DNA from 2 places in the Mesobacillus jeotgali genome. Region 1 is predicted to be linked to the other one. Evidence: riboswitches for the same ligand, from Rfam matches in the RefSeq annotation. Region 1 holds a riboswitch; the other holds the start of a gene.
The links. Region 1 has a riboswitch for S-adenosylmethionine ahead of mtnW (2,3-diketo-5-methylthiopentyl-1-phosphate enolase). Riboswitches for the same ligand answer to the same signal wherever they lie in the genome.
Positions count from the first base shown of each region.

Region 1 (14,896 bases):
TGCAAACCTTGCTGGAAAGATGCTTGCGGAAGCAGGTGTTTTGGGCCTTGGATTAAACGGTTCCAACTTTTCTTCATATGGATCGGAGAAAAAAGGATCGCCGGTGAAAAGCTTTATCCGTTTCTGTGAACCTGATACTGAGATCAGGGTTCATAGTCCAATAGAAGAGCCGCATGTTGTTGGTGTATTCCATGAGGCACTTTATAAAATGGTCGATGTAGTCAGCGGTTTGCGCCCAGACGGGATTCTGCTGGTGAATTCAACGAGAGACTTTGACGATATCAAAAAAGATCTTCATCTAGAGCATGGAACACTTGCAATTGTTGATGCACTTTCAATCGCAGTGGAAGAAAAAACGAAAGTAAATACAGCGATGCTAGGAGCATTGTACCGCATCATTGACTTCCTTGATCCCGAAGCGATGAAAAATGTCATCCGCAAAACTTTTGAAAAGAAATATCCTCATTTAGTCGAGCCGAATATCAGAACGTTCGAGAGAGGCTACAATGACGTTCATTTTAAAACATACGCACCTGAAGAAGGTGCAAAGGGCAAAGAATTCAAACGTCCAATGCCGCTTCTTGGTTATGAAACACAAGAAATCGGCGGTGTGATTACAGCGCAGGCAAACAGCGTCCTCAAGGATTTAAGCGGTTCCAGACAGGGATTCCTGCCCCAATTCAATCAGCAGGAATGCATCAACTGCGCTGCATGTGATACTGCATGTCCTGATTATTGCTTTGTTTGGGAAGAGGGAGAAGACAAACGAGGCAGAAAGCAAATGTTCCTAAAGGGAATCGATTATCAATATTGCAAAGGCTGCCTGAAGTGTGTAGAAGCATGTCCTACTACTGCATTAAGTGAGCTGAGGGAAATGATCGGCTATGCTGAGGAGAATCAAGTTAAACATAACTATCCTTATGTGACTGGAGGGGTTTCTTAATGTCTGTTCTTGAAGAAAATGTGAAGGCAATGAGTACAGCAGAGCAGGTGACAACCTTTGAATCAGGAAATGAAATGGCGGCGATGGCTGCAGCTCAAATTAATTATCATATTATGGGCTATTTCCCGATTACCCCTTCTACAGAAGTTGCACAGTATCTGGATATGATGAAATCCAGGGGAGAGCATGATATCAAATTGATTCCTGCGGATGGAGAACATGGTTCTGCAGGAATCTGTTATGGAGCAGCAGCAACCGGAGCCCGCGTGTTCAACGCAACAAGCGCTAACGGGTTGATGTATATGCTTGAGCAGCTCCCGGTCCAATCCGGTACACGTTATCCAATGGTCTTAAACCTGGTAACTCGTTCAATCAGCGGTCCGCTTGATATCCGCGGTGATCATTCAGATTTGTATTTTGCGTTAAATACAGGATGGGTTATTCTGACCGCCAGGACACCACAGGCTGTCTACGATATGAACATAATGGCACTGAAAATCGCAGAACACTCAGATGTGCGACTGCCTGTAATGGTAGCTTATGATGGCTTCTTTACATCTCACCAAAAACGCAAAGTGAACTATTTCAAGGATAGGGCTGTTGTACAGAGATTTGTTGGCGAAGCACCGACGGAATATAATTTTGCCAGAGATCCTAAGAAGCCGTTGACAATCGGAGCGCACATGAATGGCGACGACTTGACCAACAACCACTTCCAGCAGTCAGAAGCAATGTACAGAGCGAAGGATGTTTATAAAGAAGTAGCAGCAGAATATGCAAAACTATCAGGAAGAAACTATGATATCCTTGACCTTTATCAAATGGAAGATGCTGACGTAGCACTGTTCCTATTGAACTCAGCAGCAGAGTCTGCAAAGGATGTTGTAGACAGACTTCGTGAGAAGGGAATCAAAGCCGGCGTTATCAGTCCAAATATCATCCGGCCGTTCCCTGCACAAGAAATCAGGGAAGCACTGAAGAATGTCAAATCACTTCTTGTTGGTGAGCGAGCAGACTCCTACGGTGGACATGGGCCTAACCTAACGCACGAAATTAAGTCCGCGCTTCAGGAAGACAGGGAAAATACGACAATCGTCCAGAGCAGGGTGTTTGGACTTGGCGGCAAGGACTTCTATGCAGATGATGCTGAAGCATTTTTCGGTATGGCAATTGACGCTATGGAAAAAGGATACGCAGAAAAGCCGTTCGACTACTACGGACATGTTGCTGGCGATCCTGAAAAAGCATTGAAGCAAGTCATTGAACCGCAGCATGGCGATGTCTATAATTCAGGACTGATCCAGGTAACAAGAGATGAAGAAAAGAATAAATTGAATGTCAAAATTCCGCCTTTAAGAGCCTTGACTACAAAGCCGAAGCGAATTGCGTCAGGTCATGGCGCATGTCCAGGCTGCGGCATCTTCGGCGGACTGGAGCTATTCTTTAAAGGGATTGAAGGAGACCTCGTCATACTATTCCAAACGGGCTGTGCTTATGTAGTCACAACTGCGTATCCTCACACATCCCATAAGCAGACGACAATCCATAACCTGTTCCAGAATGGGGCGGCAACGTTATCAGGTACTCTCGAAGCATTCCTTGAACTGAAGCGACGCGGTGAAATCGAAGTGTCAGCAGATGCGACCTTCGTTATGGTTACCGGAGATGGCGGTATGGACATTGGCATGGGTTCGGCTATCGGTACGGCACTTCGCGGACACAAACTGATCATGCTCGAATACGATAACGAGGGTTATATGAACACCGGGTCCCAGCTTTCCTATTCCACTCCTTTCGGCCATATGACGAGCACATCAAACGTCGGAAAGGCACAAAAGGGTAAAGCGTTCCATCATAAGGATACAGCCCAGATCATGGCATCTACCAATATTCCTTATGTATTCACTGGAACGGAAGCCTTCCCGCAGGACCTAGTGAAAAAGGCCGCAAAGGCTCAGTGGTATGCGCAAAATGTAGGTACTGTTTACGGTAAACTTTTGATAACATGCCCGCTCAACTGGAAATCTGAGGATCGCTTTGGCCAGACAATTGTCGAAGCAGCTGTGAACTCGAACTTCTTCCCGTTATACGAAGTGGAACAAGGTATCACAAATATAACTTATGATCCTGAAGCGAAAAATAAGAAGATCCCATTAGCAGATTGGCTGAAATATATGGGAAAAACCAAGCATTTATTAAAAGAAGAAAATAAAGATATGCTTGTAGAATTTGAAGAAGAAGTCGAAAAAAGATGGCAGCGTCTTAAAGCAAAACATGAGAACGAGTATCTATAAGACTAAGAGAAGCCAGAGCCCTGGCTTCTCTTTTTGGTTTTATAAATACTAAACTATTGGAATAAGCTCCATTTGGAAAAGAAAGCAGGATATCAAGGAAATAATCGCAATTTTAAAGGGATTTTTACCATCTATGTAGAAATTACTAGAAAAATGGGAATCCGACAAGGAGGCTTTCTGGTGAGTAGTGCTAACAAGGCAGATGAGATAAAGGCACTGAAGGAAAAAATAGCCGCTTTAGAACAAGAAAATTCCTCATTAAAAGAGAGGATCAATAGCGATCAGAGAAAAGCATCCGACTCTTTTGTACATATGGCCTCTGCAGAAGGCCAGGCAACAAATTTCGCTGATAAATTCAGTACGGACGAGGGTTTGCTAAAAAGCTTTTTCCTGGATACTTTGGATGGAATTGTGTTCTGGGGTAAATGCGGGCAAATCATTGCAGCTAATGAAGCAACCTGCAAGATTTTCGGGCTCACTCAGGATGAATTGTTAAAGCATAAAATATCGGACTTTATCTATAAAAAGGACGAGAAATATAGAGAGATGAAACAAACGATCAATGAAAAAGGCGCATTGCGTGAGGAAACGTTCTTTCTGCTGCCGAATGGGGAGAAAAGGCTGCTCGAATTCACTGTAAAGCTCAATGCTGGCGATGGTTTTCACATGACCATTGTCCGCGATGCAAGTGAGCGCTATCATATGGAGCAGCAGCTCCGGAAAAGTGAAGAGCGCTTCAGGAGAATTTTTGAAGGATCAATTGAGGGTATGATTCTTTGGGATGAGAATTGTAAGCACTATGAGATCAATCCTTCAGGAAGGGCTAAACTCGAATTGAAGCCGGAAGACCTGAAAGAGGAGAACTTCCGGAAGCTGTTCATGAATCTAGGACTCTCGGAAGAATTGATCGATGAAAAAATTCAGTCATTGCTCCGGAAAGGGAGACTTGACGGCAGGATTACCATTCCGTATGCAAATGGCCGGATGAAGCATTTTGAATACAGTATTAAACGTCATTTGGTCGACAATTTGAATCTCATTGTTTTTAGGAACATCACTGAAAAAATAGAGATGGAAGCCCAGTTGCATAAATCAGATACACTCAATATGCTAGGGGAACTGGCAGCAGGCATTGCACATGAAATCCGCAATCCAATGACCGCTCTAAAAGGGTTCATCCAGCTGCTTGAGAGCAGCTCGGGTGATGCTTATTCGCTATATTTCCAGGTAATCAAGACCGAACTGCAGAGGATTGATTCGATCATCAATGAGTTCCTGGTTTTGGCCAAACCGCAATCAATTAAATTCGAATATACCAATATTTCAAGGATCATGGATGAGACTGCGGCCCTTCTGACCGCACAGGCGGTACTCCATGATGTGCAAATCAAAACCATTTATGACGATGATTTGCCAGAACTCATGTGTGAACCTAATCAATTAAAAAAGGTCTTTATCAATATCATAAAAAACGCAATAGAAGTCATGGCAAAAGGGGGCTTTGTGACTGTTACTGTCAGTCAGGCTCCAGGGAACAGAATACATATTTGCATCAAGGATGAAGGCGAAGGAATCCCTGCGGATCAGATCAAAAAGCTTGGTGAACCTTTTTACACCACAAAGGAAAGAGGAACAGGGCTCGGCCTGATGGTGAGTTTCAAAATTATTGAAGAACACGGGGGTACTATCGAAATAGAGAGCGAAGTGGGGCACGGAACGATCTTTCATATTTATTTGCCAATAACCAAGGAAGCGTCTGATTGAAATAAATCAGGCGTTTTTCTGTGGGGGGAAATGGTGCCATAGAAATAAAACATCCATGAAAAATAAAAAAATTTCCAAATCCCCTTTAAATTTTGCGGAGAATGCCTTATATTAGATATATACCTAATTAGATAAATATTAAATTAAATGGAGTGTTTTTATGCAATTAGACAAAATTGTCGCTTTCCATAAAGCGATGGGAGACCCGACAAGGATCAGGATTGTGGCATTACTTGCAAATGGGCCGCTTCATGGCCAGGCGATTGCAGGAAAACTGGGCCTTACTCCGCCGACAATCACACATCATATCAAGAAATTGCGGGATATAAATGTCATTGTTGAGCGCAGAGATAAAAATACAATTTATTTTCACCTGAATGAATCAGTAATCAAGCAACAGGCAAGGACGCTAGGCAGGTTAATCGAGAAAAAAGAAGGGAAGGTGGAAGAGATGATTGAACAAAATATCGAAAGGCAAAAGGTGCTCGAGAATTTCTTGACGAAAGACGGTAAATTAAAAAATATTCCGGCACAACGGAAGAAGAAGCTGATGGTATTTGAATACATGGTCCGAGGTTTGAAAGCCGGAAAAAAATATCCGGAAAAGGAATTGAACGAATATATTACAAAGTTCCATGAGGATTATGCGACAATCAGAAGAGAATTCATCATCAATCATTACATGTATCGTGAAAATGGGATTTATGAATTGAACCCTGAAGAAATGTGGGCAAAACCTGAGTAATTTCCCTCAAGAACAGTATGAAAACCGCCCTAGGCATAGACCTTGGGCGGTTTTTTACAGTGTTAAGAAATTAAATAATTGTGAATAACTATTGGGTCTTCCTAATCCAGCTTCAGCGCCTAGCATCTCGAGACGCTTGTCTAGTGTCGCCTCCTAGAAACTCCGAAACTTCAACTCCGCCGGCATAAGCAAAAGCGCTTCTTTGTCGGAGTCTCCAGTTCTGCGTTTCTGGGCAGTCGGCTATACTTTTCGATTTCGGTCCTGCCAATGAAGTCAAAGAACGACTTCACCGGTCGGCCCTCCAGCGCTTTTCGGTGCTGACCAAGGCGCTTGCACTTTTTGTTTTAATACAGTTCTGGCCTGCGGTCCGTAAAGATAGGAATCCTGCTCCTTGCTTCCTTAACCTCGTCTAGATCGATTTCCGTCAGGAGGATTTCCTCTCCTTCTCCACCTTCAGCGATCACTTCACCCCATGGGTTAATGACCATTGAATGGCCGGCGAAAGTATTATTAGGGTCTGAACCAGCACGGTTGCATGCTACTATAAAGCATTGGTTTTCGATCGCACGGGCGATGAGCAATGCCCGCCAGTGTTCCAACCGCTGGATTGGCCATTCAGCGACAACAAACATCGCTTCGACATCATGGAGTGCATGAGCACGAACCCATTCCGGGAACCGAATATCATAGCAAATCAGGCCGGCAAACTTGTGGCCATCCAAGGAAAACAACCCTTTTTCCTTGCCGGCAGCCAGATACAAATGCTCATCCATTAGCTTGAATAAGTGAAGCTTGCTGTAGGTTCCTGCCTGCTCTCCATTTTTATCAAAAACAAGCAATGTATTTTCAATGCCTGCTTCTGTTTTATTGGCAACAGACCCGCCTATGAAATGGGAGCTGTATTCCATAGCAGCATCCTTGAAAAACACTTTGGCTGCTTGTGCTCCTTCTTCTGCAGTGGTTTTTAGATTATCCAGATCATACCCAGTAGTCCAGAGCTCCGGAAGGACTATGATATCAGGATTTTGACCGTTTGCCTGTGCAATCAGTTTAGAAGCGTTTTTGTAATTCTGTGCAGGATCCCCAAAGGCAATATCCATTTGCAGGCATGCTATTTTAAATTTCATCATTCATCACCGCCATACTTTCTGAAAATTATATCTTTACAAGTTACTCTTTACGTTATATCATTTGTGACTAGAATTTCAATTAAAATTTTGAAATAATAATATATTTCCTAAGCAGGTGAGAAAATGGAATTTCCACAATCAGATTTACTGAAAAGCCTGCCCAAGCAGTTTTTTGCTTCACTGGTGCAAAAGGTGGGCGCTTATACAGAAAAAGGGGCAGACATAATAAACCTGGGGCAGGGGAATCCTGACCAGCCGACTCCACAGCACATTGTTGAGAGATTAAAGCAAGCTGCGGATAATCCGGTTAATCATAAGTATTCGCCTTTCAGAGGATTGCGCTCCTTAAAAGAAGCTGCAGCAGCATTTTACAAAAGGGAATACGGGGTCGATCTTAACCCGGAAGAGGAAATTGCCATCCTATTTGGAGGTAAGGCCGGCCTGGTAGAAATACCTCAATGCCTGTTGAATCCTGGAGACACGGTTCTCGTTCCTGACCCCGGCTATCCTGACTATTGGTCTGGTGTCGAGCTGGCAAAGGCAAGGATGGTGACGATGCCACTCCGGGAAGAGAATGACTTTTTGCCTGACTATGCTGAATTAAGTGAAGACGAATTGGATAAAGCAAAGCTGATGTTCCTCAACTACCCAAATAATCCGACGGGTGCAGTGGCCGATAAGAAATTTTTTGATCAAACCATCGAGATGGCACGAAAAAATGAAATTTGTGTAGTTCACGATTTTGCCTATGGAGGAATTGGCTTTGACGGGAACCGCCCGCAAAGTTTTTTACAGTCCGAGGGCGCGAGGGAAGTAGGCATTGAGATTTATACTCTGTCAAAAACATATAATATGGCTGGCTGGCGTGTTGGCTTTGCGGCAGGGAATAAAAGTGTAATTGCTGCGATCAACTTGCTGCAGGACCATATGTATGTCAGCTTGTTTGGTGCTGTCCAGGAGGCAGCGGCAGAAGCTTTGATGGGACCGCAGGCATGTGTGGCTGAGCTAAATGATTTATATGAATCTAGGAGAAATGTACTCATTGACGGCCTTAGGAATATTGGCTGGCAGGTGACTGCTCCAAAAGGCTCGTTTTTTGCCTGGCTGAAGGTCCCTGAACCATTCACTTCGGTCGAATTCGCGGATTACTTGCTGGAAAAAGCACATATAGCAGTTGCGCCAGGTGTAGGGTTCGGTGAACATGGAGAAGGGTTTGTGAGGGTTGGCTTGCTGACTTCGGAAGAAAGATTGCGTGAAGCAGTCGGCAGAATTGAAAGCTTGGAAATATTCAAAAAAAATAGTTGACATTGAATTGCGAACCTGACATAATCCTAATTAACAAATTTACTTTAACCAATTAAATAACTTGATTAAATTATTTTCTTATCAAGAGCAGGCGGAGGGACGAGCCCGATGAAGCCCGGCAACCGATCCAGCATTTAGCTGGGCACGGTGCTAATTCTTGCAGCGAAAGCTGAAAGATGAGAAGAGTTTAGTGTATTTTCTAACCTCTTCTTTGTGAAGAGGTTTTTTTATGCCCAAATTACAACTGAATTCAATAAGTACTGAAGGGATTGATCTTCATGAGTGAAATTACAGCGACATATATAGTCCATGACGCCAAACATAACCCCGAAAAGAAAGCAGAGGGAATCGCGCTTGGCTTAACAGTGGGTTCATGGACTGACTTGCCGGAACTGGATCAAAAACAATTAAAAAAGCATAAGGGGAGAGTGGTTTCTGTTGAAGGTTCAAGCCTGGACCACAATTCAGAAACTGTGGCAACAATCAAAATCGCTTATCCAGCCCTGAACTTTTCACCTGACCTGCCAGCCATTCTTACAACAGTTTTTGGAAAACTTTCGCTTGATGGCAAGGTAAAACTTATCGACCTTGAATTTGGAGAAGAATTAAAGAAAGACTTTCCTGGTCCGCGCTTTGGGATTGAAGGAATCAGGAACAAGCTTGGCGTCCACGACCGCCCATTGCTCATGAGTATCTTCAAAGGTGTCATCGGACGTGATATGGATTTTCTGCTAAAACAGCTTAAAGAACAAAGCCTTGGAGGAGTTGACCTGATCAAGGACGACGAAATCCTGTTTGAAAATGAGCTTACACCTTTTGAAAATAGGATCGCTCTTGGTAAAGAGGTCCTCGAAGAAGTCTATGAATCTACTGGGCACCGAACTCTATATGCTGCCAATCTTACAGGAAGAACCTTACAGTTGAAGGACAAAGCAAGAAAAGCGGCTGAACTGGGAGCCGATGCACTGTTGTTCAATGTATTTGCCTATGGCTTGGATGTTTTACAAGAACTAAGGGAAGATGATGAAATTGGCATCCCGATCATGGCTCACCCTGCAGTAAGCGGTGCGTTGACATCGGCTGATGAATATGGTTTTTCACATTCTTTGCTTCTGGGAAAATTACTCCGCTATGCCGGGGCTGACTTCTCACTGTTCCCGTCACCTTATGGAAGTGTAGCGCTCGAAAAGCAGCAGGCGTTATCAATAGCCGAGGCACTGACTGCTGAGGATCAATTCAAAAGGACATTCCCGGTACCATCAGCAGGCATACATCCTGGAATGGTACCGCTGCTTATAAAAGATTTCGGTGTGGACTCAATCATAAATGCTGGTGGAGGCGTCCATGGACATCCTGGTGGAGCACAGGGCGGCGGCAAGGCATTCAGACAGGCAATTGATACCGTTCTTCAAGGAAAAACACTTGAAGAAGGCGCCCTTGAGCATGATGAGTTGAAAACGGCTATTGCTCTTTGGGGGTCGTCAGAGGCGGTGGCGAAGTGAGACAGCCGGTAATTTTTTGTGACTTTGACGGGACAGTAACCGAAAAGGACAATATCATAGCGATCATGAAAGAATTCGGTTCTGACGGCTGGGATGAAATAAAAGAAGCAGTGCTTGACCGCAGTATTTCAATCCGGGAAGGAGTAGGGAAAATGTTTTCCCTGCTGCCGGTCTCCAAGAAGGAAGAAATTATTCAATTTGCTGTACAGAATGCCAGGATCCGCCCGGGTTTTCAGGAGTTTCTTGATTTTGCCCGTGAGGAAGGGATTCCTGTTTACATCGTCAGCGGCGGTATAGACTTTTTTCTCGAACCCATCATTGAACCATTCGGACCGATAACAGGCATTTACTGCAACGGTTCAGATTTTACCGGAGAAACGATAAAAATTGAATGGCCAAACAGCTGTGATGATCAGTGTTCAAATGATTGCGGCTGCTGCAAACCATCAATCATGAGAAGGATAGATCAAAGAGATGCTTATAAAATCGTCATCGGGGACTCCGTAACAGATTTGGAAGCTGCCAAGCAAGCAGACTTTGTACTGGCTAGAGATTACTTGAAGGATAAATGCGAAGAGTGGGCAATTGCACATAGACCATTTGAAACGTTTTATGACTGTATAGAAGCACTTAAAACTGAGACAGGGGTGAGAGGATGAGCATTTTAGAGTGTAAGTGGGAAGAACTGGCGGATGTAAAGGCCGAACTGGCAGAGCGTGATTGGTTTATGGGAACGAGCGGCAACCTGGCGATTAAAGTGAATGACGACCCGGTGCAATTCCTTGTAACAGCAAGCGGGAAAGATAAGCGGAAAAGAACGGACGAAGACTTTTTGCTCGTAGACCAATTCGGCCGGCCAGTTGAAGAAACACATCTTAAGCCGTCTGCTGAAACGCTCCTCCACGTCGAGGTATACAAAAAAACAAACGCCGGCTGCAGCCTGCATGTCCATACCATTGACAATAATGTCATCTCAGAAGTCTATGGAGACAGGGGCGAAGTACAGTTTCAGGGACAGGAATTAATTAAGGCTTTTAATATTTGGGAGGAGGATGCTGTCCTCAAGATTCCCATAATTCCGAATTATGCGCATATACCAACGTTGGCTAAAGCATTCTCAGAGCATGTAAAAGGAGATACAGGCGCGGTCTTAATCCGTAATCATGGAATCACTGTCTGGGGGAGAAACGCTTTTGAAGCAAAGAAGATTCTTGAGGCTACTGAGTTTTTATTCCGCTACCAGTTAAGGCTCCTTGAACATAAACCATTCCAGTTGTTCAAGGTGGTTTAACTCAGGACTTTTTAAACAGATTTCATAAGTAGATTAAACATTAAGATAAAAGGGAGAGATTCACATGGCATTTATCGTAAAGCAAAACACACAGGAAAGAATCGTTGAAGAGCAGCAGGTAGAAGCATTCCTGAACGCACAGGAAGTTATCTATGAAAAGTGGGATATCAATAAGCTGCCATCAAATCTTCAGGAAAAGTTCCTGTTGACTGACGAGGAAAAACAGCAAATACTCGACGTATTCAAAGCTGAGATTGAGGACATTTCAGAACGCAGAGGCTACAAGGCACAGGACGTCATTTCATTGTCGGACAATACACCGAATCTTGACCAGCTGCTTGCTAATTTTAAGCAGGAACACCATCACACAGATGATGAAGTAAGATTCATCGTAAGTGGTCATGGAGTGTTTGTCATCCAGGGCAATGACGGAGAATTTTTTGAAGTGTTCCTGAATCCTGGAGACTTAATCTCAGTCCCTGAAAATACACGCCATTATTTCACTCTTCAGGATGATCGCCAGGTAGTTGCGGTAAGAATTTTCGTGACAACTGAAGGCTGGGTGCCAATTTACGAAGAGGAAAAAGTCAGCCAGTAATCATAACAAACCGCAAACTTTGTCGAAGTAAATTTTTTCTGCCGTGAATATTGTCTTATTTTGCGAATCTATTTACATTCATCCTAGCATTTGCCATAATTCTTCAAGTAATCTATTTATTTTATTAAGCAATTAAAGTAGTAGAGGAGATATAGAAGTGTATCAATCGCAAATCGCTTTGTTGAAGGAAATTGATCGCGTTAGGGAATTGATGGTGGCTTCTGCACTGGAAACGGGATACACTAGTGCTGAAACAGTCCGTCGCAGCCAGGAACTTGACACTCTAATTTATGAGTATCAGGCATTGTGCAGGGAGACGGAGCTGCAGAGGAAAAAAACAAGAATCCTTTTCAGGCAGATGATCCTGCTTACAAAGAAACAATATATTTTATCGCATGCGTGATACCATTCAGACATATGGAAAAATTTAGCCACTGCCAATAAACCGGCGGTGGCTAAAGTGTTTTTATAAGAGCAAAAAAATTTAACAATTTGCTCAAATTTTCACGATAATGTATCTTTGTGTGATTTTTATCATATTTTTATAGGATTATTTTATATATTTTTAACATAGATAGCTTCTTATCATCAATCTGCTAATGCACCTCTCATCTTGTAACTTTCAATAATTTTTTTACAGCTGACTTTAGTATGTTTATGAAAGTTTATCCTCATTTTTCTTAAAACAATATCACCTATGTTATCTACTTTTTTAATTGTTGGTACTATGCATGTAATACGATTCATATATCGTACTACATAGCATTTTATTTATATAAGGCTGTGTGAAAAGCAACTATCTGGATTTGTCATAAATTAATGTCACATAAGCCTGTATTACAGCTGTTTTATAATACTCGTTTTCTGCAGGGGCTAAAGCCATCTGAACAGGAGGGTTTTTCTTGGTATCAAAAATTCCTTCCTTATTAAATTACCCTTCATATTAAAGAAAACGTTTTAAACGAAAACAGCTAAAAGTAACCGCTTACAAATTAATAGTTTTACATTTTGAGGAGGGGAAAAGAGAGTATGCACATTGTCGTTTGTGTCAAGCAAGTGCCCGATACAAAAATTATCAAAATCAATCCTAAGACCAATACTCTGGACAGGCGAAGCGCACCAGCCATTTTGAATCCTTATGATGCTCACGCTGTACAGGAAGCAGTCAAAATCAGGAATAAAACAGGAGGAACTATTTCTGTTCTTTCAATGGGGCCGCCTCAGGCTGTCGCTGTTATTAAAAAAAGTGTAGAAATTGGCGCGGATCGCGGATACCTGATCTCAGACAGAGCATTTGCAGGAGCAGATACCCTTGCTACAAGCTATGCGCTCTCCAAAGCGCTTGAAAAAATTTCGAAGGATAATCCGATAGACTTAGTCATTTGCGGGAAGCATGCGATCGATGGTGACACAGGACAAGTAGGACCAGGAATTGCCCGCCGGCTTGATATACCTCCAATCACGAATGTTATTGAAGTTTCAGAGGTTAATAAGAAAGAGAAATATGTTCACATAAAGCGTAAGCAAATCGATGGCTACGAGGTGCTTGAATCACAGCTGCCTTGCTTACTGACTGTTGAAAAAGAGATTAATGACATAGAATATGCACCGCTTCCAAATATGATCAATGCGGCACGATATGAACCGGTCATCTGGTCTGTGAATGACCTTGAGGATGTTGACAAGACGCAATTGGGTTTAAAAGGATCTCCAACGATTGTTGGCAAGATGTTCAGTCCTCCAAAACTTGAAGGCGGGAAAAGGATTGAAGGAAATCCTGATTCACAAGTAGAGCAGTTAATGGGAATTTTAATGGAAAGAAAAGATTTATTGAAATTAAAAACAGCCAACTCTTGATTCGATTTAAAAGGGGGAATAGCAGAATGGAAGAAAACCAGGGAGTCTGGGTATTCATTGAAGTAAATGATGGAAAAATCGAAGGAGTTTCACTGGAATTACTGGGTGCAGGAAGGAAGCTTGCCGACAAGCTGGAAGTGCCGCTTTCCGGGGTTATGCTTGGGGAAGGTGTCATGCCTTTAGCTAATGAAGTGATATATGCTGGTGCAGACCAAGTATATGTCGTTGACCATCCTGTCCTGAAGGATTATCGAACTGAGTCCTTCATGAAGGGAGTCTGTACACTTGCTGAAAAATATAAGCCAGAAATTTTCCTTTATGGAGCAACACCAAATGGAAAGGACCTGGCGAGTGCGGTTGCAACGGATCTAAGTACTGGTTTGACAGCTGATACGACGATGCTTGATGTCGATATTGAGAAAAGGCTGCTCGAAGCCAGCCGTCCTGCTTTTGGCGGAAATATAATGGCAACCATTCTATGTAAAAAACACAGGCCGCAAATGGCAACGGTACGGCCTAAGGTGATGAAAGCCCTTGAAACAGATGAAGGCAGGAAGGGAGTCATCATTGAAGAAGAGCTAGAACTTCGCGAAGAGGATATGCGCACAAAAGTGCTTAAAATTGTGAAGGATGTAACAAAAAAAGCAAGCCTTGCTGAAGCCCATGTCATCGTGGCTGGCGGAAAAGGACTAGGCGATATCCAGGGATTCCAGCTAATTCATGAGTTAGCGGAAGTTATCGGTGCAAGTGTTGGAGGTACAAGGGATGTGGTTGAGGCAGGATGGCTGAAGCATGAGCAGCAAATAGGCCAGACTGGCGAGACTGTCACTCCGAAAATCTATTTTGCGATCGGTATTTCAGGGGCAATCCAGCATGTCGAGGGGATGAAAAACTCTGAGCTGATCATTGCCATCAACAAGGATCCAAACGCTCCAATTTTCGATGTAGCCACTTATGGCATTGTCGGGGATGCCTTAGAAATTGTACCGAAACTGATCAAGCAGTTCAAGGAGCTCAGCAAAGAGAAGGGCGGGGAAATGAGCTATGTCTGAAAAATTTGATGTAATCGTCGTAGGAGCCGGCCCTGCTGGAACGTCATGTGCATACAACTGTGCCAAAAACGGACTGAAAGTATTATTGATAGAGCGTGGTGAATACCCGGGATCGAAGAACGTCATGGGCGGAGTTCTTTACCGTAAGCAAATGGAGGATATCATTCCGGAGTTCTGGAGAGAAGCCCCTCTCGAAAGGCCGGTTGTTGAGCAGCGATTCTGGATGATGGATAAAGAATCGGTTGTCCAGTTTGGTTATAAAGGTCTCGAATGGGCGGTTGAACCATATAATAACTTTACAGTACTGCGTGCACATTTTGACCAATGGTTCGCACAGAAAGCTGTCGAACAGGGTGCGTTGTTGATAAATGAAACAGTTGTTACTGAATGTATCGTAGAAAATGGCAAGGTTATA
Region 1 is NZ_CP109811.1:1,524,803-1,539,698, forward strand. Features, by position in the region: gene FOF60_RS07510 (2-oxoacid:acceptor oxidoreductase family protein) at 1-943, shown strand, start outside; gene FOF60_RS07515 (thiamine pyrophosphate-dependent enzyme) at 943-3,237, shown strand; gene FOF60_RS07520 (PAS domain-containing sensor histidine kinase) at 3,418-5,001, shown strand; gene FOF60_RS07525 (DUF2087 domain-containing protein) at 5,162-5,746, shown strand; gene FOF60_RS07530 (carbon-nitrogen family hydrolase) at 6,091-6,873, opposite strand; gene FOF60_RS07535 (pyridoxal phosphate-dependent aminotransferase) at 7,000-8,181, shown strand; SAM riboswitch class I at 8,257-8,364, shown strand; gene mtnW (2,3-diketo-5-methylthiopentyl-1-phosphate enolase) at 8,460-9,683, shown strand; gene FOF60_RS07545 (2-hydroxy-3-keto-5-methylthiopentenyl-1-phosphate phosphatase) at 9,680-10,342, shown strand; gene FOF60_RS07550 (methylthioribulose 1-phosphate dehydratase) at 10,339-10,974, shown strand; gene FOF60_RS07555 (1,2-dihydroxy-3-keto-5-methylthiopentene dioxygenase) at 11,039-11,572, shown strand; gene FOF60_RS07560 (aspartyl-phosphate phosphatase Spo0E family protein) at 11,730-11,975, shown strand; gene FOF60_RS07565 (electron transfer flavoprotein subunit beta/FixA family protein) at 12,602-13,429, shown strand; gene FOF60_RS07570 (electron transfer flavoprotein subunit alpha/FixB family protein) at 13,456-14,481, shown strand; gene FOF60_RS07575 (FAD-dependent oxidoreductase) at 14,474-14,896, shown strand, end outside.

Region 2 (14,896 bases), 740 kb from region 1:
GTCGAAAAAGAGCTGAATGTAACATTCACTTCTTCACCTGCTGCAGAAGAAGCGCTTCCGGAGTCAGGTTTGATTAACTATGCTGGAGATGCTGCGGATGGATTTGCAAAATACCAGCTGCACCTGCCAATCGGCCTTCAGCTTCTGGGAATCAATGATTTCCATGGCCAGCTGGACACTTATAACTCAAAAATCAATGCAGGCGGTGTTGAATACCTTGCTGCATATTTGAAAGAACGCGAATCTGAAAATCCTAATACATTGATGCTTCATGCAGGCGATGCTGTTGGAGCAAGCTCACCGGTATCTGCTTTGCTTCAAGACGAGCCTACTATCAAGATCTTGAACGAGCTTGGTTTTGACGCAGGTACTGTCGGCAACCACGAGTTTGATGAAGGTGTAGAGGAAATGATGCGCTTGATCGATGGTGGAGCCCATCCGAAAACAGTGGACAAGTATGGTGTATTCGAAGGTGCCAATTTCCCTTATGTCGCGGCTAATGTTGTTGACAAAGTTACAGGTGAGAGTATTTTAGATCCATATACAGTAATCGATGTAAATGGAATTCCAGTCGGTGTCATCGGGGTAGCTTTATCTGATACACCAAACATTGTTATTCCAAGTGCGGTCACAGACGTGCAATTCACTGACGAAACTGAAGCAATCAACTTCTATACTGAGGAGTTAAAGGCACAAGGTGTTGAAACAATTGTTGTTTTAGCGCATAACCCATCCTTTTCAAAAATGGATGGTTCTGACGCAGGTGAAGAGCTTGTTGAAATCGCCCAAAATGTCGATGATGAAGTAGATGTGTTGTTAGGCGGGCATAACCATGCTTTCACTAACACTAAAGTTGACGGCAAAATTGTCGTCCAGTCCTATTCTTCAGGTACAGCATTTTCAGATGTTGACATATTGATTAATCCTGTAACGAAGGACGTCATGGTTGGCAAATCTGAAATCGTCACAACATACCGTGATCAAATTGAGCCAGATGCTGAAATCAAAGCGATGCTTGACAGTTATGTTGCGGATGTCGCACCGATTCTTAATGAGGTGATTGGATCAACTCCTGAAATGATTACCCGCGATACTAATGCTGCTGGTGAATCTGCAATGGGTAACCTGGTTGCTGACGCTATGCGCTGGCAGACAGGCACTGATTTTGCCTTCATGAATTCAGGTGGAGTTCGTGCTGATATCGATGCAGGTCCGATCACTTGGAAAGAAGCATTCACAGTACAGCCATTCGGAAACGATCTTGTGAAAATGAACGTTACTGGCGAAGTCATCAAAACATTGCTCGAGCAGCAATGGGGCAGTAAAGTTCGCATCATGCCAATTTCCGGTCTGAAGGTAACTTATGATGATTCAAGAGCTGCAGGTGACCGTATTGTGTCGATAACGAAGAATGACGGAACACCTGTTGAAATGCATCAAACCTATTCAATCACAGTCAATAACTACATGGCTGGAGGCGGGGATGGATATGCAATCCTTGCGACGATCAATGACAAGACAATTGATGTAGTAGATTTGGATGCATTGGTCAACTATATCAAGGCCCACGGTGAAGTTAATCCAGAAATCGAAGGCAGAGTAACGAAATTAAATTAATAGTTTAGAAGGGGAGCGCAAATATGTGCTCCCCTTTTTTGCGGAAACCAGTATTTTCCTGATAGTCCATTAGAATCAAATTTAGAGACACGAAGAAAATTTCCCAATATGAAACTTTATTAAAATAGTTTTAAATACACTTATTTTTGAGATAGAAACAGGATGATAGACTGAGTTTTATTTTTAAAATAAGTTTTTTTAACAAAAACGAGTAATTTTATAGGTAAATATTATTATATTATAAAAATTTACAATATTTCAAAACCTTGCTACAATTTCATCAGATTCTTCAGAAAATATGAAAAATCGAAACTTGGAAAATAGCAGGGGGTTATCTTTTTGAAGAAGAAAAGTTCGTTGAAGGTTCTATCCAGCGTGGCAGCAAGTGCTGTATTCGCTTCTACATTATTTGCTGGTTCATTTGCAGGTTCACCAGCAGCAACTAAGACTGTTGAAGCTTCAACAGCGCCGGTATCTGCACCAATCGATCTAAACATTGTTGACCAGGACCGCCTTGCAAAGGCTTTGCAGGAGCGAGGCCTGATTGCGAAAGGTGCTTCATCGGAAGAAGTCAACAAAGCGGTAACAGAATATATTAAACAGAAGCAGGGAGCAAAAGCGGGCAAGACAGACAAGCATGCTGCCGAAGTTGAAATGGCCAAGAAGTCCAAGGACTTTTTGACAAAGCAAAAGGACAAGCTGACAAAGCAGCTTGAAAAAGGGCATGACAATTATAAAAAAGGCAAGCCAACAGGCTACGCGAAAGTGGATCCTGCGAAACAGGCTCCTTACAATGGCGGAGTCAGGGAGGACAAGGTTCTGGTTCTTTTAGCGGAATTCGCGGACTTCAAGCACAATAGCATCGAGCAAGAAGAAGGCTATATGTATTCAGACGATTTTAGCCGTGAGCATTATGAAAAAATGCTGTTCGGCGATGAAGAGTTCACATTATTCAACGGTGAAAAGGTTCAGACGTTCAAGCAGTACTATGAAGAGCAGTCTGGCGGAAGCTACACAGTTGACGGTCATGTAACAGACTGGGTAACGGTACCTGGAAATGCTGCTGACTATGGTGACGACAATCCGGAAGGCGGGCATGACAACAATGGAGAAGTTGGACCACGTAATTTTGTAAAAGATGCATTGAAAGCAGCGGTTGAAGGCGGTCTTGATCTTTCTGAGTTCGACCAGTTCGATCTTTATGACCTTGATGGTGACGGCGATCAAAACGAGCCGGACGGACTTGTTGACCACTTGATGGTGCTTCACGCTGGTGTCGGCCAGGAAGCTGGCGGCGGCAAGCTTGGTGACGATGCTATTTGGTCACACCGCTGGGTATTGAATGGAGTTCATAAAGTTCCTGGCACTGAAGGAACCGCTCAAGTACCTTATTGGGACGGATCAATGGCGGCATACGATTACACTATCGAGCCTGAAGATGGAGCGGTTGGTGTATTCGCACACGAATTCGGCCACGACCTAGGCCTTCCAGATGAGTATGACACACAGTACACTGGACAAGGCGAGCCGGTTGCATCATGGTCAATCATGAGCGGCGGCAGCTGGAATGGAGCAGTTGCAGGCACAGAGCCTACAAGCTTCTCTCCTCAGAACAAAGAGTATTTCCAGAAAATCATGGGCGGCAACTGGGCCAACATTACAGAAGTTAACTATGACGAAATTGACGAAAACGGTTTGACAGCAGTCATTGACCAGAGCGTCACGAAGTCAAAGAATAACGGCATTGTCAAAGTGAACCTTCCTAAGAAAAAGGTTCAAGGCATTGAGCCAGGTTTCGGCGAAAAGTACTATTACAGCACAAAAGGCGATGACCTGCACACTGCATTGGAAACACCTGTATTCGACCTGACAGCTGCAACGACAGCTACTTTTGACTACAAAGCATGGTACGAAGTAGAATTCGATTATGACTATGTATTTGTAAACGCAGTAACAGAAGATGGTACAGAAGTTGAGTTGGATGTAATCGGAGACGAAAACACTTCTGGCGGCATGGAAACAACTCAAGGTGAATGGGCAGACAAGTCTTATGACTTAAGCCAGTTCGCAGGCCAGAAAGTGCAGCTTGTATTTGAATATGTAACAGACGGAGGACTTGCTCCAGAAGGTTTCGCTATCGACAACCTGAGCCTGACTGTTGACGGCGAAGTTGCTTTCTCTGACGATGCTGAAGGCACTCAGCAAGTGACTCTTGATGGATTCATCTCTACAAATGGTTTGTTTGATAAAGACCACTACTACTATCTTGAGTGGAGAAATTACGCTGGCGCTGACAAGGGATTGATTGCCGGCCGCGGAGTGAAGTACAACACTGGTTTAGTTGTCTGGTACGGTGATGACAGCTTCACTGATAACTGGGTTGGCGTTCACCCGGGCGAAGGCTTCATAGGGGTTGTTGACTCTCATCCAGAAGCAATCGTCGGCACGCTTAACGGACAGGATTCTGTAAATAGCAGCACACGTTATCAAATTGCTGACGCAGCATTCTCATTGGATAAGGCACCTGCCTGGACAGTCGATTCTCCATCTCGCGGACTATTCGATTATCAAGGCCTTCCAGGTGTGACAACATTTGATGACTCAAATAAGTACATCAACGAACTGATTCCAGATGCAGGCAAAAAGCTGCCTAACTACGGATTGAAGTTCCAGGTCATCGGCGAAGCGAAGGATAACTCTGCTGGTGCAGTTTGGATCCATAAATAAGATTTAGTTTTTGAAGACATCGGGCGGCTTCTCGCTCGATGTTTTTTTGTGATATTCGGAGACATCACTCGCTCGATGTCTATTTATGAATTGGAAAAAATCGCTCAGAATTTCCAAGTCGCCAATAAAATTGGATTTTCGCCAATATATTAAAATTTTCGCCAATAAATCTGTGGAATCGCCAATATATTTGAATTATCGCCAATAAAATTGTGAAAACCGCCAATAAAACATAATCAGCTAAAAAACAATCTATAATAAAAGGTGCAAAATGCCAATTTTCAGGGGAATACTGGACTTATATTCGTGTTTTAGCTAGTATCAATACTAGAATGTTTAACTGAAGGAGAAAATCATGTCAGAAACTCAACAAATTATATCGCAACTACAACCGTTCCTGCAGCAGGCCTGGGAGAAGGCCGGATTCGAGACGATGACTTCTGTCCAGACGACAGCCATTCCGCTAATAATAGAAGGAAAAGATGTTGTCGGAGAGTCGCCGACTGGTACTGGAAAAACTTTGGCGTACCTGCTTCCTGTTTTAAATAAAATCGATCCTAAAATGCAGAACACACAGGCAGTCATCCTGGCTTCATCACAGGAGCTTGTCATGCAGATCCTGGCCGAAATCCAGAAATGGAGCGAAGGCAGCGGAATCAAATCGGCAAGCCTGATCGGCGGTGCGAACCTGAAGCGCCAGATTGACAAGCTGAAGAAGAGCCCGCATATCATCGTCGGAACTCCGGGCCGGACGAATGAACTGATCAAGCAAAAGAAGCTGAAAATGCACAAAGTCCATACAGTGGTCCTTGATGAAGGCGACCAGCTTCTAACTCCTGAGCATAATGAAACGGTAAAAAGCATTGTTAAATCGACACTTGCTGATCAAAGACAGCTTCTGCTATTTTCAGCCACTCTTCCAGAGACTGTTGAAAAATCAATCAAGAGATTGGCGAAGGACCCAGAGATCATCAATGTCAAAAAGGATGAGACGATCGATGCTGCCAAAGTTGAGCATATTTATTTTCTCAGCGAGCAGCGTGACAAAATCAAAGTCCTTGAGAAGATTGCCCGCCTGGATGGAACGAAGTCACTTGTTTTCATCAAGGACATCGCGAACCTGACTATAGCTGCTGAAAAACTGAAGTTCAAGGACATTCATGTCGGCCAGCTGCACAGTGATTTGGACAAACAGGACCGTCAGCGGTATTTGAACAAATTCCGTGATGGCAACAGCGAAATGCTGCTTGTCACCGATATCGCAGCACGCGGATTGGATATCAAGGGTGTCACGCATGTCGTCCATTTTGATTTCCCGAGGGAGCAGGACCAATATGTTCACCGCTCCGGACGTACAGGCCGATTCGGCGCGGAAGGAACCGTCATCTCGATTGTCAACGAGCGTGAAGAGCGCGATATGAAAAAATACTGCAAAGCACTTAATATTACGCCAGTGCAAAAAGAATTTTACGGCGGTAAAATTGTCGATCCTGAATAATGAGTTGCGAAGCTATAGGACTTTTTCCTATAGCTTTTTTACTGTAAATAAAGGGTTTTAAGTGAAAAAATCAGAATATATATTCCGTAGATTATTTTTGAAGGCTCTGATAAGCGGTTGTATCAACATAACAGAGCCCTTTTGAAAGGAATTGTTGAAAGTGAAAAATCCACATTTGAATACATTGATGGAAGAGTGGCTGCCGGAAGCGACGATTGATGAGATGCAGGAGAAAATGGAGAATGGCGAACTTTCTTCGCATGATTTGGTCCTGATGTATCAGGCCCGCATCCCGGCTTTTGATAGTATAACCAAGTCCGTGCTTGAGTTGAATCCCGATGCACTGCACATTGCGGCTGCCCTGGATGCTGAACGAAAACAGAAAGGTCCCAGAGGCCCTTTGCACGGCATTCCGGTCCTCATCAAAGATAATATTGATACTAACGATAAAATGCATACTAGTGCTGGATCACTGGCATTGAAGGATTCATTTGCCCAGAAGGATTCCTTTGTCGCCGCCAAGCTCAGGGAAGCAGGCGCCGTCATTCTTGGCAAAACGAATATGACCGAATGGGCAAATTTCATGGCAAATAACATGAAGAGCGGCTACAGCTCACGTGGAGGCCAGGTGCTGAATCCGTATGGTCCAGGGAAGTTTGATGTCGGCGGCTCGAGTGCTGGTTCGGGTGCCGCAATTGCTGCTAATTTGGCTGCAGTTGCAGTCGGAACGGAAACAGATGGGTCGATTTTAAATCCTTCTTCGAGAAATTCATTGGTTGGCATCAAGCCGACAGTCGGACTTGTCAGCCGCAGCGGCATCATCCCGATTGCCCACACTCAGGATACGGCAGGCCCGATGGCAAGAACGGTAAAGGATGCGGTTTATCTTTTAGAAGCGATTGCCGGACAGGATCCGCAAGACCCGGCAACGATGGTCAGTTTACCTGAATTCAAACACGTCTCTCTTTTTGATGAAAAAGCATTAAAAGGAGCTAAAATCGCTGTTGTCAGAGAAGAATATATTGGCGAGTGGACTCATGAACAGGAGCAAATTTTTCAAAAAGCGGTTGAAAAATTGGAGGAGCTTGGCGCGGAAATCGTTGAAGCAGAAATCCCGGCGGCGAAAGCGACCTGGGGATACAAAGTTTTGAGCTATGAATTCAAAGCGGATCTGAATGCTTATCTGAAAGGTCTGTCTCCGAATGTTCCCGTCAGGACACTTGCTGATGTGATTGCCTTCAATTATGAGCATGGCGAAAAAACGCTGAAGTACGGACAGGAAGTGCTGCTCGAATCTGAAGGAACAAGCGGGACCCTAACCGAGGCTGAGTACCTCGAAGAGCTTGAATACAATCTTTATATGGCAAGGGAGCAGGGTATTGACTATGCCTTGAAAGAATATGGTGCTGACGCGGTGCTGTTCCCGATGGATGGATCGACAATCGGCTCTAAAGCAGGATACCCATCCGTTACGGTCCCGACTGCTTTTACTGAAGATGGAGAGCCAGTCGGGATCACCTTCTCGGGAACCGCCTTCAGCGAACCATTGCTGATCAGGCTTGCCTATGCTTACGAGCAGGCAACCAACGTTCGGAGGGCGCCTGAACTTAGAATAAACGCCGAAGAAAAAATCCATACTACTTCATGAATCCATTAAAAGGAGCGAGGTAGAATGGGTAGACAAAAGCTCGGCAACGGAAATGCCCAGCGCAACAACAACAAGAAAAAAGGCAACAACACACCCGAAGAACTAGTCGAGTTCACAACCGGACAGAAAGAGAAGAAGTTCAATAATCCGATTGATTAACAGCAAAGTGCCCCGGCGATTCCTCGCTAGGGCACTTTTTACATTAAAAACACAAAATATCGGAAAAAATCTGGTGAAAATACCAAACACTACATGAGAAACAAGCGTAGACAAAGCCTAATCAAAAACTTATTGGCGAAAAAATAGTTTATTCGACCACATTTTAAAATTATTCGACCACATTTCGAATTATATTGGCGGATTTTAAATTATTTCGACCACATTTCAGGATTTATCGACCAACTGCTCATCCATCAAGTCGAATCAATGCCCGCCGCTCTTATCAAAGTTGCTTCCTGAAACGTCGGCGACATTTTCTATGGCGACAAGCGCATTTGGATCAATTTCATCGACAACTGAGCGCAGTGTGGACAACTCGATTCGGCTAACGATGGTGTAGATGATTTTTTTCGGCTCGTTTGAAAAAACACCTTGGCCCTGGATATAGGTCATCCCCCGGCCTAATTGCTTTAGTAATGCTTCGGCGATTTCTTCAGGAACATCGGAAATGATCGTGACTGATTTTAGCTCTTCCATGCCTTCGACAACGACGTCGATCATCTTGAAGGCAATGAAATAGGTGATGATGGAGTACATGGCCGTTTCCCAGCTGAACACGAGCAGGGCGGCTAAAATGAAGATGAATAAGTTCATGACCATGACGATCTGCCCGACAGAGACGGTGCGCTTTTTGCTGACAAGGATGGCGATGATTTCTGTTCCGTCCAGTGCGCCGCCTGCCCGGATGACCAGACCGACCCCTGTTCCAAGGATGACCGCGCCGATGATCGTTGCTAAAAATAAATCATCCGTCACAGGTTCGAAATGGTGTAAATAAGCAGTCGCTCCCGATAAAATAATGACCCCATACAAGGTGCGAAGCGTGAATTTTAAGCCCATTCTCCGATATCCGATATACAGGAAAGGAAGGTTAAACACAATCAGGAATATACTCATCGATATGTTCGTCAGTTCCGCTGCGATGATTGATAGACCGATGACCCCACCGTCAAGGATCGCGTTAGGAACAAGGAACAAATCGAGCCCGAATGCCGCGATAATCGCCCCGATTGTGATCGTCACAAGCTGTGTGACCTCTTTGACTATTCTTTTTTTCTTCGTTGCTGCCACTAAATATCAAACCCTTTTCTATAAAAAATTCTACTATTAATTAGTAAGGTATGTACTATACTTATTGTATCAAACATTAAAGCAAGCTGGTATTTTTTCATTATATATCCATGATTAGTGAAAGCGGTAATTGGGGTAATGAGAAGGGGAAGTTATTTGAAATTACGGAGGGGCTATTTTGGCTAACAATACTCAAGCTAAACATAAATCAAATAACCAGTCAGGTTCAAAAAATAAGATGAATCATCAGACTGGTAAAAATAAAAGAAAGTCATATATGAATACCAATCCTAGACCGCAGGAGAAAGAGGAAAACAGATTGAAGCGGGTTGATGAGAGAAATCAAAAGCAGGATGGCAATAAAGGAAGCGAAAATGGGAAGCCATCATATCAATCAAAAAGAGAGAATGGCAACTCTTCTTCCAACCATTCAAAAAATGATAAAAGCAAGTCTGCCAACCAACAGGCAGGCAATGGCAATGGAAACACATCTTCCGATCCATCCAAGAACGGTAAAGAAAATGTTAAACCAGCTTCAAATCAATCTAAGAATGGCAAACCAGCCTCAAATCCATCCCACAACGGTAAAGAAAATGGCAAACCAGCCTCCAATCAATCGATAAACGGCAATGGGAAAAAGGGTGGAAATGAAACTGGTAAGAATTCATCAAATAAAAATCCTGACTCTGGAGCGAAAACTCCAGAAGACCAGGAAGTAAAGCATAAGGAGCAATCCGGCAAGTTCGAGACGGCCTTTAACAGGATTCACAAAGCGTTGAAGGAAATGGTAAAGGGAACGGACAGCGATGCGTTCGTCGAACTGCTGTACTCTGGGTATAAAAATCATTCACTGGTTCGTAAATATAAAAGTGAGCTGCATCAGTTTGCCAAGCTACGCAATGCGATTGTCCATGAACGAGTGAACGCAGATTATTATATTGCCGAGCCGCATATTGAGGTGGTCGAACGGATCGAGGAAATCGCCAGGGAGTTTGAGAAGCCGCAGACGGCATTATCAATCGCGACCAGCCCGGTGTTTTATTATTATGAAGATGCTTATCTTAAAGATGTGCTGAAAGTGATCAATAAGTTTGATTTTACAAGATTCCCTGTCTACGACAAGGATGATAAGTATGTTGCCTTGCTGACTTCAACGGAAATCATCCAGTGGATGGCGAAGCATTTTTCCGACAGTGTGGTCCATTTCGAGGACGTCCGTGTCAAAGAACTATTGACGAAGGGGAAAAATTACTTTGTGACCTTTGTGGATGAGGATGCATCACTGTATCATATTGAAGAATTATTCGAGCGTTACCATACAAGAGGCAAGAAGCTGCAGGCAGTCATCATTACGGAAACGGGAGACCGCCATGGAAAGCCAATTGGCGTGATCACGCCTTGGGACCTGCTTGATAGCGATCCGGAAGATTGAGCTGGAAATTTATAAGCTGTTTTTAAGCTTGAATCCAGTGTTTTCAGTAAGTGAACTGTCATTGACGATAAACCATCGATGCTGATATACTTCAGCTATCTAAACTATTTTTAAACCCGAAATACCTCTTATCCAGAGCGGCGGAGGGACAGGCCCTGTGAAGCCCGGCAACCTTCTTTCATAATGAAAGGTGCTAATTCCTGAAGATTGCAGTCTGAAGATAAGTGAGGCTGATTGAACTGTAACCTCTCCTTATTTGGAGAGGTTTTTTATGATTATTTTTTCCATACTACAAATTCTAAAAGCAGGTGACAAAATGACGAAAAAATTTGAAACGGAAGTAATTCATTCCATACATAACAAGCAAGCGGGAATAAAGAGCAAGGCAACACCGATTTACCAGACATCAGCATTTACCTTTAATGACCTTGATGAGCTTGAGGGCTTTTATCAGGGAGAGGGAAATTATTTATATTCAAGAGTCGGAAACCCTAATACCGATGAACTCGGTCAATCAGTTGCAGTGCTAGAATATGCTGAAGACGGGGTAGCGGCATCATCTGGTTTGGCTGCGATTTTAGCTGGTGTCCTGGCAGTGGTGAAGAATGGCGATCATATTGTTGCGGCTGATGATGTTTATGGCGGCAGTTTTCATATGCTGAAAGCTGAATTGGAACGCTTCGGAATCGAAACGACGTTTGTCTCGTTTGCAGACCTGGAAAATGTAGAGCAGGCCATTAAATCCAATACGAAACTTCTTTACACCGAGTCCATCACGAATCCGCTCCTTCGTGTTGAAAAATTGGAGGAAGTCATTGCGCTGGCTAAGAAAAGAAATCTTACTGTATTAGTTGATAATACGTTCGCTACACCGCTTCATGTCCGTCCGTTTTTGCTGGGAGCCGATCTTGTCGTCCACAGTGCCACGAAATACATCGGCGGTCACAGTGATGTTACCTCTGGTGTTGTCGTTGGCAAGAAGGAATTAATAGCAGAAGCGCGTGCAAGAATCGTGAATCTTGGTGCGAACCTCAGCCCGTTTGAAGCGTGGCTGACTTGCAGAGGGTTAAAGACTCTTGCTTTAAGAATGAAAGCTCAATCCGAGAATGCCAGGCTGCTTGCAGACAGTCTAAAGGAACATCAGAATGTTTCAAAGGTATATTATCCATTTTCAGAAGGTGAAAAAGGTTTTGGTGCCATTGTAAGTATTGAGTTGGCGGAACACGTGGATACAGACAAATTTTTCAAATCGCTTGGTTGGGTAAAAATAGTACCTACACTTGCGGGAGTTGAGACGACAGTCTCCCATCCGCTGAAAACCTCCCATCGTGCACTTCCGCCAGAGGCTCAGGCAGAGCTTGGCATTACGTATCGACTGGTCAGGATTTCGGTTGGGATCGAAAATGCCGATGACATCATCGAGCAATTTGAGGCAGCATTGGAAGCAGCAGGGAAGTAATATGGTATTCGAGTTCCTATAAACTGAATATCTCCACTTATTTCAGCCTCATTGAGCCATCAAGATAAAATAGCCGGAAATTCTCCGCTTACGAAAATCAACCTTGGATGAACAAATAAAGAATGTCCATTTAATCTTTCGACATAAGGTTTACGCCTCCTGTGTGCGGGTATTTTTAAAAGGACTACTCGTCTAAAGGAGGCTTTTATTATGTTTGAACATGAAAAACATCTTGTTGGAGTATATGATAATGAGCAAGACGCAATCCAGGCTGTTGAGGACCTGAAAAGACAGGGATACTCAACCGATGACATTTCTGTTATCAGTAAGAACGAAGATGAAGTTCACGATGTTAACGAAGCAACCGGTACAAAGACTGAGGAAGGTCTTGCTGCAGGTGCGGCAACAGGCGGCGTATTGGGCGGCCTTACTGGATTATTGGCAGGCATCGGCGCACTTGCGATCCCTGGAATAGGTCCAATCGTAGCTGCGGGCCCAATCGCTGCAACACTGACAGGTGCTGCAGTAGGCGCAGGTGCTGGCGGTTTGGCTGGAGCACTGATTGGTATGGGTATTCCGGAAGATGAAGCAGAACGCTACGAAGGCTATGTCAAAGAAGGCAAGATTCTAGTTGTTGTCGAGCGCGACGAAAACAGAGTTGGCCTGAATAATGGTACTACAGCCGTTGATGGAACAAGAACTAACGACCCGGTTGATGCACCGCTTACTTCGGACAACCCTGCAAACACTCGTTTTGATAACACACGCGACTTTTAATAATGAGGCCATATAAACAGGCTGCCAGATCATTCTGGCAGCCTTTTGGCATTCTACGACTTACTCTTTCTCTCCGTATCCAACAAATCAATCCGACTGGCGTCATCGTAATTGAAAGCTGATGTGATGAAGAACATCAACATGCCGCCGATTATACCGAGACAAATGACAAAACCAATGGTCATCACCCAAAGATAGCCCATAATTCGCATTCCTCCCTTGATTAATCTATATGCACCGTTCCTGTGATGTTTTCTTGTGAAAAAATAATAAAGTATAAATTCTTGGATTATTCTCATCCTATCAGGTGAGGAGGATTGAAAATGTTCAAGAAAATAATCTTAGCTCTGCTATTAATGGTAATGGCTATTCCGACTATTTCGTCTGCACAGCAAGTCCATACAGTACAGCCCGGGGACACTCTTTGGAAAATTTCAGTCAGATACCAGGTTGGCCTTTCGGAAATCATCGCTGCCAACCCACAGTTTAATAATCCGAATTTGATTTATCCTGGCCAGAGGGTAAATATCCCTACATTAAGGGCAGCAAAGAGTATCGAAAGCCAGGTGATCCAGCTGACAAACCAGGAACGCGCCAAGAATGGCCTGAAGCCCCTTGCTGCTGACTGGCAGCTCTCAAGGGTCGCCAGATATAAATCAGCAGATATGAGAGACAAAAATTATTTCTCCCATACCAGTCCTACATACGGCAGTCCCTTCACGATGATGAAGAACTTTGGAGTCAATTACCGAAGCGCTGCCGAAAACATTGCAGCCGGCCAGAGAACTCCAAATGAAGTAGTACAATCCTGGATGAACAGCCCAGGTCACCGGAAGAACATCCTTAGCCCAGCGTACACCCATATTGGTGTCGGGCATGCGACCGGAGGCAATTATGGCCACTATTGGACGCAAATGTTCATCGCAAAATAAATATAGACCGAAATAACCCAGTGAATAGCCACTGGGTTATTTTTTATAGATGCTTTTCGTTAACCTTCTCGGAAAACTATACATTATCCTCTCAGAGATTTCCGCGACATAAGGTCTGGTGAATCGCCGGGTCCGGTCCCCGTCTAAGCCTCAGGTCCTACTGCAAAATCAAGCTCAGGCACGTTATTGAATTTTTGCCAGAAAGGTAAGATGTAATCATAAGAGATAAGGAGGAATTGAACATGAAAAAATTTGGTTTACTGGTTGCCGGCTTCATTGCTGCCATGGTGTTGATTTCGAATCTAGGTCCGCTAGTCGGGCTTGGAGTCAGCTTGCTGGTGCTTTACTTCGTCGTCAAGCAATTTTTAAAGACAGATTCTACCGCCGCAAAGATTGGCTGGGGAATCGCCGGCTTCATCATCCTGATGGCGACAGCTTCTAACGTCCCGGCAATCCTGGGAATCGCAGCTGCGTATGTCCTGTACCTTGTATACAAGAACTGGGATAAAAAAGAAGATGTGATTCGCGAAGACAACGATCCTTTCGTCAACTTCGAAAAGCAATGGGCACAATTGAATAACAAATAAAATCATCCATATCAAAAGGAGAGAAAGTAAATGGCAAATCTATTAACAAGAATCAAAAACACAGTAATGGCAGATCTTCACGAGGCGCTTGACCAGAAGGAAAAGAAAAATCCAATCGCGCTGTTGAATCAGTATCTTCGCGAATGTGAAGCAGAAACAGAAAAGGTCAGAAAGCTGCTTGAGCGCCAGGGACAGTTGAAGGAACAGTTTGCCCGCGAACATCAGCAAGCACTTGAAATGGCCGAAAAACGAAAGTATCAATCCGAGGTGGCAATGAGAGCAGGTGAAACGGATCTCCAGGAGTTTGCCGGCAGGGAGCAGGCACAATATGAGGAGCGCGGAGCAAGGCTGAAGGAAGCGATGGAAAATGCGGTCAAACAGCAGCTCGAGCTTGAGCGGAAGTATGAAGAGATGAACCATAAGTTAAAAGACATGCACATCCGCAGACTTGAACTGATGGGCCGGGAAAATGTTACTCGCGCCCACCATAGAATGGATCAGGTGCTCGATAACGGGGCTTACTCCGATAAAGCCTATTCAAAATTCGCAGACATGGAAAACTATCTTGACCAGCTTGAGGAGAAAGTGAATAACAGCTATAATCGCAATACAATTGACAGCAGGATTGCCCAGCTCGAAAAAGAGTTCAAAAATAAAGAAACACATACTATTTAATAGGCAAAACATGGTATTCTATAGAGGCGCAGGCAGCTGCGCCTTTTGGGGTATCAACCTCGAACAGACTTCATAATAAAAATCCTCTATCATGTATTCCATTTAAAATATAAATCTAGAGGAAGGGAGGAAAACAGCATGTTGAACAACATGAAGAATGATTATGTCAGCTGGATTGTGATTACTGGACTTATACTGCTTTTACTAGAAGTTTCATTTTTTAACGAAGGACTGATTTTCTCCCTTCTTGCAAG
Region 2 is NZ_CP109811.1:785,522-800,417, forward strand. Features, by position in the region: gene FOF60_RS03950 (bifunctional 2',3'-cyclic-nucleotide 2'-phosphodiesterase/3'-nucleotidase) at 1-1,617, shown strand, start outside; gene FOF60_RS03955 (immune inhibitor A domain-containing protein) at 1,957-4,344, shown strand; gene FOF60_RS03960 (DEAD/DEAH box helicase) at 4,700-5,842, shown strand; gene FOF60_RS03965 (amidase family protein) at 6,003-7,490, shown strand; gene FOF60_RS03970 (hypothetical protein) at 7,515-7,649, shown strand; gene FOF60_RS03975 (YitT family protein) at 7,914-8,780, opposite strand; gene FOF60_RS03980 (CBS domain-containing protein) at 8,959-10,212, shown strand; SAM riboswitch class I at 10,338-10,439, shown strand; gene FOF60_RS03985 (trans-sulfuration enzyme family protein) at 10,529-11,671, shown strand; gene FOF60_RS03990 (YflT domain-containing protein) at 11,882-12,448, shown strand; gene FOF60_RS03995 (hypothetical protein) at 12,502-12,651, opposite strand; gene safA (SafA/ExsA family spore coat assembly protein) at 12,772-13,380, shown strand; gene FOF60_RS04005 (lmo0954 family membrane protein) at 13,623-13,967, shown strand; gene FOF60_RS04010 (PspA/IM30 family protein) at 13,998-14,642, shown strand; gene liaF (cell wall-active antibiotics response protein LiaF) at 14,781-14,896, shown strand, end outside.
Region 2: linked by a shared signal. The riboswitch ahead of FOF60_RS03985 (trans-sulfuration enzyme family protein) and the one ahead of mtnW (2,3-diketo-5-methylthiopentyl-1-phosphate enolase) in region 1 are both predicted to bind S-adenosylmethionine.